Regions from separate parts of the Brevibacillus sp. FSL K6-0770 genome, predicted to be linked through region 1. Evidence: riboswitches for the same ligand, from Rfam matches in the RefSeq annotation. Region 1 holds a riboswitch; the other holds the start of a gene.
The links. Region 1 has a riboswitch for cobalamin ahead of NST23_RS23685 (energy-coupling factor ABC transporter permease). Riboswitches for the same ligand answer to the same signal wherever they lie in the genome.

Region 1 (4,746 bases):
TCTTGTCCATTTTGAAAGAACGGCAAGAAAAAGAAGACAAAGGGAACAACAACTGAGCAAAAAAGCCCCTCTCGTTCTTGTTAGCCGAGAAGGACCTTTCGGTAATGACTACGATTTTCCTGTCAAATATTCGTCTTTCGCTTTCTTTTCCTTTTCTTCGGTCGTCATTTCCTTTTCCAACACGTTGAACATGAGCTGATCTTTGACCTTCTCGGGAAACTCTTGTTGCTCCTCGCCAGCAAGCGAAGAACTCATCAACGAATCGTGCTCCATCAGGGATACCTCCAAAAGGAATTTTACGGATAGAATACCCTTGGATTGTTCTTGCCATGCGTCAAGAAATCGCGCACAACAAAAACGGCCGCCAGCGCGACCGCTTCTCCGTCGCTAACGGACAGCAACCTGTCCAGTCAGCAGACGCTTTTTCAATTCCTCCAGCGAACAAGGGACGCGCTCTCCAGCTTCTTGTCGCCATTCCTGCGGCAAAGCTTCCCACACGTCAGCGATGAGCGGCATGCCGAGATGCAGGCTTTCCAGCAGCTCCCTTTGTGCCAATGCCTCTTGCGGCTCCCCGGCAAATACGAGTTTGCCCGCATCCATCACGCAAATCCATTCCGCCCACTCAAACGCGATATCCATGTCATGCGTCGCCATTAGCACCGTCGTCCCGTTTTGGTGAATCGCATCAAGCTCGCGCAAAAGATTTCGCGTCTGATAGCGGTCGAGATACGCCGTAGGCTCATCCAAAAGCAACAGCTCCGGTTCCAGCACCATGACCCCGGCCAAAGCCAGTCGACGCTTTTGCCCCAGGCTCAGGTGATGAATCGGCACGTCAGCAAGCTCGGTCATCCCGAACGCCTGAAGAATCGCCTGTACCTTTTGGCGAATCACGTCCGCCGGCAGGTTCCGGTTGCACAGCCCGTAGGATACATCCTCCGCTACGGTACTGGCGATCAGTTGGTGCTCCGGGTCCTGGAAGACAAGACCGACTTTTTGCGTCATCTCCTGCAAGGCAGCGCGTTTGTAGCTGAGCGGCGTCCCTTTCCAGCTCACTTGCCCTTGCTGCGGCTGGATGATCCCGTTCCCGTGCAAAAACAAAGTAGATTTGCCGCAACCGTTTCGTCCGAGCAGCGCGCATTTTTTCCCTTCTGGAATGCCCAGGGACAGTCCGCGCAGCACAGGGCCGCGGCCACCCGGATAGGCGTAGTGCACGTCAGCAAATTCCAACAGCCATGATGTCAAAGCATTATCCCCCTGTCCACCACTCCAGCAAAATCAGCAGAACACAGCCTGCTATCGACTCCCATTCATATCGTCTGGAGCGGGAATGACTGTGCAAAGAAAGCACTTGCAAGCTTTCCCCGAAGCCTCTGGCTGCCATCCCTTTGTACAACGCATCGTATTTGCGCATCGCCCTGACGAACAGCTGGGCAGCCAGACCGCCGATGTCGCGCATCGTCGCGCGAAATCCCCGGTGCCCGCCACGCGAGCGCTGAGCAATCCACAACTGATGGGAGACGCCGAGCAACACGAAAATAAAGCGGTACATAATCATCAGCAAATCCGTAACGATGACCGGAAGCCGCAGCTTGCGCAACACCTGCAAAATCTCGGCAAACGGCACCGTAAACAAAATAAAGGAAAAGCAGGCAAGGCTGGCCATCGTTCGCCAAAACAGCACCCACACCTTGCTGATGGCGCTCATTGGAACGTATATCAAATAAGGGCCGACATGCCACGCCACTGCCATCTGAGTCACAGGAGCTGTCTCCGCCCTTGTCGCTTCCAGCAGAAGTGCAGGCAAACCCAAAACAAAGAACGAGAGAGACAAAAGAAGAAATCCGAAATAGAAACGGACGGGAATACGGGCATATCCGATCACCCATACTCCCATCCAAATGCAAATCGCCATTTGCAACCACTCATGTCCTGTCAAAACGAGCAAAATCAACGCGCTCGCAAACAGAAGCTTGTGTTCCGGCGGCAAAAATCTCAGACGGTTTTGATACGAAAGAGAGTCAAGCTGCTGCCAGTTCATTTTTTGTTTTTATCCAGCCGACCTTTGTACAAGCCCATCGCATAGCCGACAATGCCCGCTCCCAATGCCGCTTGCACGGCAAACAGCAAGCTCTCCGTCTCGCCTCCTGGCGGTTCAAGCAGCGGCTGGAACCACGGCTCGTACGCAGGGGCAATCTCCTTGATCGCTTCCTCTGCCGCTCCGTCCGCTCCGCCGAACTCCGAGTCCTGCACCAAAAGCAACGGCACGATCGCAAGCACGACGACACCCAGGAGCAGCAGCCAGTTCATTCCTTTTTTCACAGCGATTCCTCCCGTTTCAGCAAGCGCAGCTCCGCCAGCTCTTTTGCATTGTAAGATTGAAGCCAGTTCCAGACGAGCACGGTCAGAAGCCCCTCGCTGATCGCCAACGGAATTTGTGTGATGGCAAAAATGCCAGCGAACTTGGCGAAAGAAGCCAATACCCCGCCAGACTCAGCCGGAAAAGCCAGCGCCAACTGAACAGATGTCACTACATAAGTCGCCAGGTCAGCAAGAGCTGCCGCAGCGAAGACAGCCAAACGTTGTCCTCCGTTGGCACGGACAATCAGGCGGTACACCCCGTAAGCCACCATCGGCCCGACAACCGCCATCGAAACAGCGTTGGCGCCAAGCGTGGTCAATCCGCCATGCGCCAACAGCAAGGCTTGGAACAACAGCACCAGACTGCCCAGCACAGACATCACCCACGGGCCGAACATGATCGCCCCAAGTCCTGTTCCGGTAGGATGGGAGCTGCTTCCCGTCACCGAAGGAATTTTCAAAGCAGACAGCACGAAAGCAAAGGCACCTGATACGCCAATAAGCAGCTTCATTTGCGGGTGTTCTTTGACGATTTTGTTTAACGAACGAATGCCAAGAATGAAGAACGGAATAAATACTACCCACCAGAACAACGCCCACGACAGCGGCAAATACCCTTCCATAATGTGCATCGCGTAAGAAGTTTGCGGTTCATTTACGAGAAAGTAAAGAACAAAGCCCGCAATCAATAAACAGGTCGAGACAAAGCGTGATCGATTCAAGGCAACTTCTCCTCCTTTGCTGTTCTTTTTACCGTTTTTTCCAATCAAAAAAGCCCCATCCGATAGCAGACGAGGTATGCGCACAAAACAATAGACATGAACTTCTGTCCAATTGCTCCGTATTCACCGCTCCTTTCCGCGAAGGTCTCCAGGGTGTGGCAAGTAGGTAGGTCTCCTGGCTTTCAGATCGATGCGCTCTTTGTCCTTCCCCATATGAATATGAGTGGAACTTCATCAAAGAGAACTCCCTGATTACAGTGGCGGGACCGCTCGGGACTTTCACCCGATTCCCTGTTACCCTTCGTGCTCATGCACACAAAGGCACCTATTGCCGACAATATCCAATTGTTTGACAGTTCTTGCTTGTCCTACATTATTATACTCAATCGCCCAATCCAGCGTAAAGCTTATTATCAAAAGGCTCCTGCAACCGATGACCTTTTGGCGAATGTCATTGACTGCAAGAGCCTTGTTTTTGGTTCTACGTTTTTGATTCTACGCTTTCGCGTCCACGCCAACCGCTTCGCTGATGTGGGAAAAACCGTCCCGCTGCATCAGCTTGAGCAATTGCTTGTTGATCTGCTTCGAAATGCCAGGCCCTTGATAAATCATGCCAGTATAAACCTGAACCAGGCTGGCGCCTGCGCGTATTTTCTGATAGGCGTCTTCTCCGGTAAAAATGCCTCCGACACCGATAATCGGCACTTTGCCTCCGACTTCCTGATAAATCTCTTTCACCCACGCTGTCGATCGCTCTGTCAGCGGCTTTCCGCTCAAACCGCCCGCTTCCTCGGCGTACCGATGCCCTTGAACAGCTTCCCGCGACAGTGTCGTATTGGTGGCAATAATCCCGGAAATGCCTTCCGCCACAGCCCCTTGCACAACATCGCGCATATGCTCGTCAGACATGTCTGGAGCTACTTTGAGCAAAATCGGTTTTTTCTGAATGCCGCGCGCTTCCAGCTCAGCCGCTTTCTCGCGTATCGCCCGCACCAGCTGGCGCATGCTTTCTGTCTCCTGCAAGTCGCGCAAATTCGGCGTGTTCGGCGAGCTGATGTTAATGACGAAATAATGGCCGTACGCATAAAGCATGTCCAGACACTTGATATAGTCAGAAGCCGCTTCCTCATTAGGAGTGACTTTGTTTTTGCCAATATTGATCCCGATCGGAACATCGGAATAAGCGTAATCTACCAGATGCTGCGAAGCCAAATACGCACCGTGGTTGTTGAAGCCCATTCGGTTGATCACTGCTTCGTGTTCAGGCAAACGGAACAAGCGGGGCCTCGGATTGCCAGGCTGTCCCTGCGGCGTCAAAGTCCCGATTTCCACAAAGCCGAACCCGAGCGCACCGAGCGCATGATACACTTCGGCATTTTTGTCAAAACCGGCGGCGAGTCCTACCGGATTGGGAAAAGTCATTCCCCACAGCTTTGTCGCCAGACGCTCGTCCTTCAACTGGAACATCATTCTGAGCAAGCTTTTTCCCGGAGCAGAATCTTCCATCAGCTTCAAGGCACCAACCGTTTTTTCATGAATCTCTTCCGTATCCATCTGGAACAGATATTTTCTTATGAGCTTATACATCCCGGCTGCACTCCTTACTCCATTTTTACCTCATTGTAGAATACCACACTTTGTTTCTCGTGGGCTAACCTTTATACGC
Region 2 (4,746 bases), 250 kb from region 1:
CCGAAAGAATACCAATCTATTGAACATGGATGGGTGAATGGCTGAGCAATTGGATGGTTTGCTTTTGAGAAAAATGTGGTATTCGGCGATCAATCACCGAGCAGTTTATTTCCGCTGACGGCTATATTATTGTTGCTCCGATGTGGAATTACGGCGTGCCGCCGATGTTGAAGGTGTATATTGATGCGGTGTGCATCGCCAGAAAAGCATTTCGCATGACGGAAAACGGCGCGGACGGCGTCATTTCCGTCTAGAAACAACTATAATGGAAAAAGGGCCGCCCCGAACATCCATTCTTGTTCGGGGCGGCAATAGTGGCAGTAGCGATGTCGTTACTCGACGTAGCGAATGAGGTGTTCGCGCGGCTGTCTTGTTTTCGGGCGCGGCTCGTTTTTGCGGTAGCCAAAGGCAACCATGCAGGCTACGCCGAAGCGTTCCTTGTCCAGCAGTCCTTCAGCTTGCAGGAGTTCCTCTGCCTGTTTTTTGTCGAAGCCTTCGATCGGGCAGGAATCGATGCCGATCATGGCGGCTGAGGTCATCATGTTGCCAAGGGCGATGTACGTTTGTCTGGCTGCCCATTCGAACATGACGCGCTCGTCTGCAAACAGCTCAAAATCTTGCTTCAAAAATTTGTCGTACATGGCGCTTTTCGCGGTGATGACGTTTTCCGGCAAAAGCTGCACGTTTTTCATCTGGTTCACTACGTAGTCGGAATCAGCCGCCATCTCTTGCTTGGTACGCGCCAGGATGATGACAAAATGACTCGCTGTAGCCAGTTGCTTTTGCGCCCCCCAGGAAACGACAGACAGCTTGTCGCGCAGAGCGCGGTTTTGCACGACGAGAAAGTTCCAAGGCTCAAAACCGAATGAGCTGGGAGAAAGGCGAGCCGTTTCCATAATGAAAGCGAAGTCTTCTTGTGCAATCGTTTTGTCTGCGGCAAATTCTTTAGTGGCGTGTCTGGTTTCGTATGCTTGCAAAATCTGTTCTTTTTGGATCATGTTATCCTCCAGATAAGGTAAGTTATTTTGGGGAAGTCATCGGGTAGAACGGACAAAGGACAGGACGGTTTCGATCAGCTCTGCCTCCTGCTCCCACAGTACCAGGTGTCCCGAAGCGATCTCGTGGTAGCGCGCGTCAGGCAGGAGGGCGGCCATTTCCCTTGTCTGCTCCACAGGCACCATGCGATCGTAAGTCAAGCCGATGGCCAGTGCTGGGGCAGTGACTTTGCCAAGCAAAGGCCGCAGGTTGATGCGAGTGTCAAGTTCAGCCTGTTTGCCAGTACCTTCGGCAAGTGTCGCAGCCAAATTGGCGGTAAACTCATGCAACTGCTCCAACGTTTGAAACGAGCTGTAAAACGCCGGGCTGAAGCCAGTGTGGATGGCGAATTGGGCGAACAGCTCCCGATCCTGACGGAACAGCTTTTGCCACAGATCGAACTGATAGGCGACAGCGAGATCGCTTTCTACCCAGCCTGCGATCGCTGTCACCGATTGGACTCGCTCCGGGTATTTGGCGGCGATGGCCGTTGCTACGACAGCGCCGAGCGAGTAGCCTACGACATGAAAGTGCGTAAAGCCTTCCTGCATAACTGCCTGCGCATTTTGCTCGACCAGATCGTCCAGCTCCAGCCGCTCGTGGGCATCTTGCGTTTTGCCCGAGCCGCTGTAATTGGGGGTGATGACGGTAAAGTCAGGTGCCAGCGCCTTGCCGAGATTGCCCCACGTGCCTTCGTAACTGCCTCCTGTACCGTGGATCAACAGCACGGCTGGCCCGCTTCCTTCTACTGCATATGCGACGTTTATGGGACCAACCTGAACGAATTTTTCCATGAGGGCCTCCTTGAAATCGTGTTTTACAAAAGTGATCTTACCGAATACACTGTAAAAAAGTAAGTACGCACTTTTTCGTTGAATACTTACCAAAAGGGAAGTGAGAACCATGGGAAACCAACAGGTGATTTATCAAATAAACGGCAAACAGTTTCAGTGTCCGATCGAGCTGTCTGTTTCCATTCTTGCAGGAAGATGGAAAACGACGATTATTTGCCAGCTGCTGAACGGGAAAAAGCGGTACGGTGAACTGAAAAAAAACATCATGGGCGTGAATCACAAAATGCTCGCGGAACAGCTGCGGGAGCTGGAAGAGTCGGGGATTGTGCTGCGGCATGTGTACCCGGTCGTTCCGCCAAAGGTGGAGTACGAGCTGACAGAGCGGGGAGAAGCACTGCGTCCCGTGATTGAATACTTGATCAAATGGGGAGAGCAGTTTGGCACGCCTGTGGCGGATGAAGTGGAGCCGACTGCCTAAAACTGCTGAAAGCACCGGGCCATAATCGCATACGACAACCATACGACCACCTGAGAACGGCGGATTTTTTTCGGGCGAAGGCAAAAAGGGAAGGAAGCGGCCGATTTGTTTTTACGGTCCCCCCTCCCTATGAAAATAATGGTATAATCAGCCAAGAATAGCATGCAGCTAGGTGCCTTTGCGAGAGCAAGGGGTAACAGGGAATCGGGTGAAAATCCCGAGCGGTCCCGCCACTGTAATTGGTGAGTTCTCTTTCCAACATGTCACTCGGTATGGAGCATAACCATCGGGGAAGACGAAAGAGCGCGATGAGCCAAAAGCCAGGAGACCTACCTAGTTTGTCACACCCGTAATCCTTCGCGGAAAAGGTGAGGTGTAGGAAGAAGCTGCGACAGCTTGTGTCTATTTATTCATGATGTCGACTGATTACTTCTACACGTTTGCCTCGTCCGGCGGGACGGGGCTTTTCTATTGATCACAAAAAGATAGGGAGTGGAAACGATGCTGCAAAAGAACCGGAAAAGCTGGATCGGCAAAGCATGGCTGTTTGGCCTGCTCACGATTTTTTTGGTCGTGACTGGCTGCTCTGCTGCTTCACCGTCATCGTCAACGCCTGCGGAACAGAAAACTGAACAGGCGGTGCCGCAGGAAAAGCAGGAGCTTGCTTTTCAAGATTCCGCAGGGACTGCGATCACGGTAAAGCTGCCAGTAGAGCGGGTGGTCGTGCTCAATCGCAACACGGCAGAAGCGATCAAGCTGCTGGGAGCCGAGCAGTACGTGCTGGCTACAGGCGACACGACGGTCAAAAATAACCCGTACCTCGGATTTGACAGCAAGCCGGATGTGGGGGAAACGAAGCAGATCAATCTGGAGCAAATCATCAGCTTGAAGCCGCAAATCGTCTTTGCCTATACGAATCGCCCCGACAAGACGCTGGAGGAAAAGCTGGAGCCAGCCGGAATCAAAGTCGTGCGAATGAACAACTATTTGCCGGAACAGATGGATGAGGAGCTGAAGCTGCTCGGTAAAATTTTTGATAAATCGGACAAGGCAGACGAATTTCTCGCCTGGAAGCATTCGATTGAAAAGCTGTTAGCGGACCGGGTGGCAGGCATCAAGGAGGAAGACAAAAAACAGGTGCTTGCCTTGTCAGCCGGATTTCTCAATACGAACGGGGGCTACCGGATTTTCCCCAGCCAGTCGTTGGACGGGAAGCCAGGAGTAGGGGAAGGCTACGCGACGATTCTGGCTGGCGGGAAAGACGCTGCCGACTTGCAATGGAATCCGGCGGAGGCGTCGACTACGATCATGGTCGACGAGGAATATGTGCTCAAGCGCAACCCGGAGGTCATTACCCTGCACGGCACCTGGCTGGGTGGCTACAATGTGAAGGATACGAAGCCGTTTGAGGAAGCGCTGCGCCATATTATGAGCACGACATCTGTTTCGCGGCTCAAGGCGGGGCAAAGCAAAGACATTTACTTTTTCTACACCAACTTTGTCGGATCGGACAAGCGGTATATCGGCAATCTCCAACTAGCCAAATATTTGTACCCGGATAAATTCCAGGATATCGATCCCGAGCAGTATGCCAAAGAGTATTTTGAAAAATGGTTAGGCGTGCCATACCAAGGCATTTGGCACTATTCGTTCAAAGATGTTCAATGACAGCCAAGGACAACCGCTGAGCAAGCCAGTGCAGCGACCGATCCAGGCCATCTATCACGGGAGCGTGAAAAGCAAGCTGCTCGTTTTGACAAGCCTTTTCCTCCTACTGGTGTTGCTGACGCTTTACGCAGTCAGTCAGGGGCTGTAGAAGTTGCGTTGCCTGAGCTTTTGGCTATTTTGTCCGGACGCGCTTCCGATGAGATGACCGCCTACATCGTATACGAGATTCGGCTGCCGCGCATGGTCATGTCGATCATTACAGGAGTTTCGCTGGCATGTGCCGGTGCGATTATGCAGGCGATTTTGCGCAATCCGCTGGCAGACCCTTTTACGCTCGGCGTATCGAGCGGAGCGGCTTTTGGAGCAGCATTGGCGATCGTGGCCGGGACGAGTGTGTTTGGCATCAACCTCGTTTCGAGCGGACAGTGGATGATCGCTCTTAATGCGTTTGTGTTTGGCTGTCTCGCTGTGGGCGCGGTCTACGGCATCGCCAAGCTCAAAAACAGCTCGACGACCGTACTGCTTTTGGCGGGGGTGGCCATTGGGCAACTGTTTTCGGCGGGCGTTTCCGGTTTGAAGTTTTTTTCCAACAACGAAGCGTTGAAAGACTTGGTTGTCTGGCTCATGGGAGGATTTTGGGGAGCGAAATGGCAAGTGCTGCACATTTTGCTGCCGCTCGTGATCATCTCGCTTGTCCTTTTGCTGAAATACGCCTGGGACCTGAACTCGCTATGCGCTGGCGAAGATGTGGCGCGAACGCTCGGCGTCAAT

Region 2: linked by a shared signal. The riboswitch ahead of NST23_RS24850 (ABC transporter substrate-binding protein) and the one ahead of NST23_RS23685 (energy-coupling factor ABC transporter permease) in region 1 are both predicted to bind cobalamin.

The regions. Positions count from the first base shown of each region.
Region 1 is NZ_JBBOBQ010000001.1:4,975,491-4,980,236, forward strand. It holds gene NST23_RS23660 (hypothetical protein) at 1-56, shown strand, start outside; gene NST23_RS23665 (hypothetical protein) at 109-273, opposite strand; gene NST23_RS23670 (energy-coupling factor ABC transporter ATP-binding protein) at 388-1,242, opposite strand; gene cbiQ (cobalt ECF transporter T component CbiQ) at 1,247-2,038, opposite strand; gene NST23_RS23680 (energy-coupling factor ABC transporter substrate-binding protein) at 2,035-2,319, opposite strand; gene NST23_RS23685 (energy-coupling factor ABC transporter permease) at 2,316-3,080, opposite strand; cobalamin riboswitch at 3,229-3,424, opposite strand; gene NST23_RS23690 (quinone-dependent dihydroorotate dehydrogenase) at 3,576-4,667, opposite strand.
Region 2 is NZ_JBBOBQ010000001.1:5,230,406-5,235,151, reverse strand. It holds gene NST23_RS24870 (NAD(P)H-dependent oxidoreductase) at 81-254, shown strand; gene NST23_RS24865 (NAD(P)H-dependent oxidoreductase) at 333-995, opposite strand; gene NST23_RS24860 (alpha/beta fold hydrolase) at 1,035-1,829, opposite strand; gene NST23_RS24855 (winged helix-turn-helix transcriptional regulator) at 1,939-2,307, shown strand; cobalamin riboswitch at 2,461-2,658, shown strand; gene NST23_RS24850 (ABC transporter substrate-binding protein) at 2,809-3,975, shown strand; gene NST23_RS24845 (FecCD family ABC transporter permease) at 4,132-4,746, shown strand, end outside.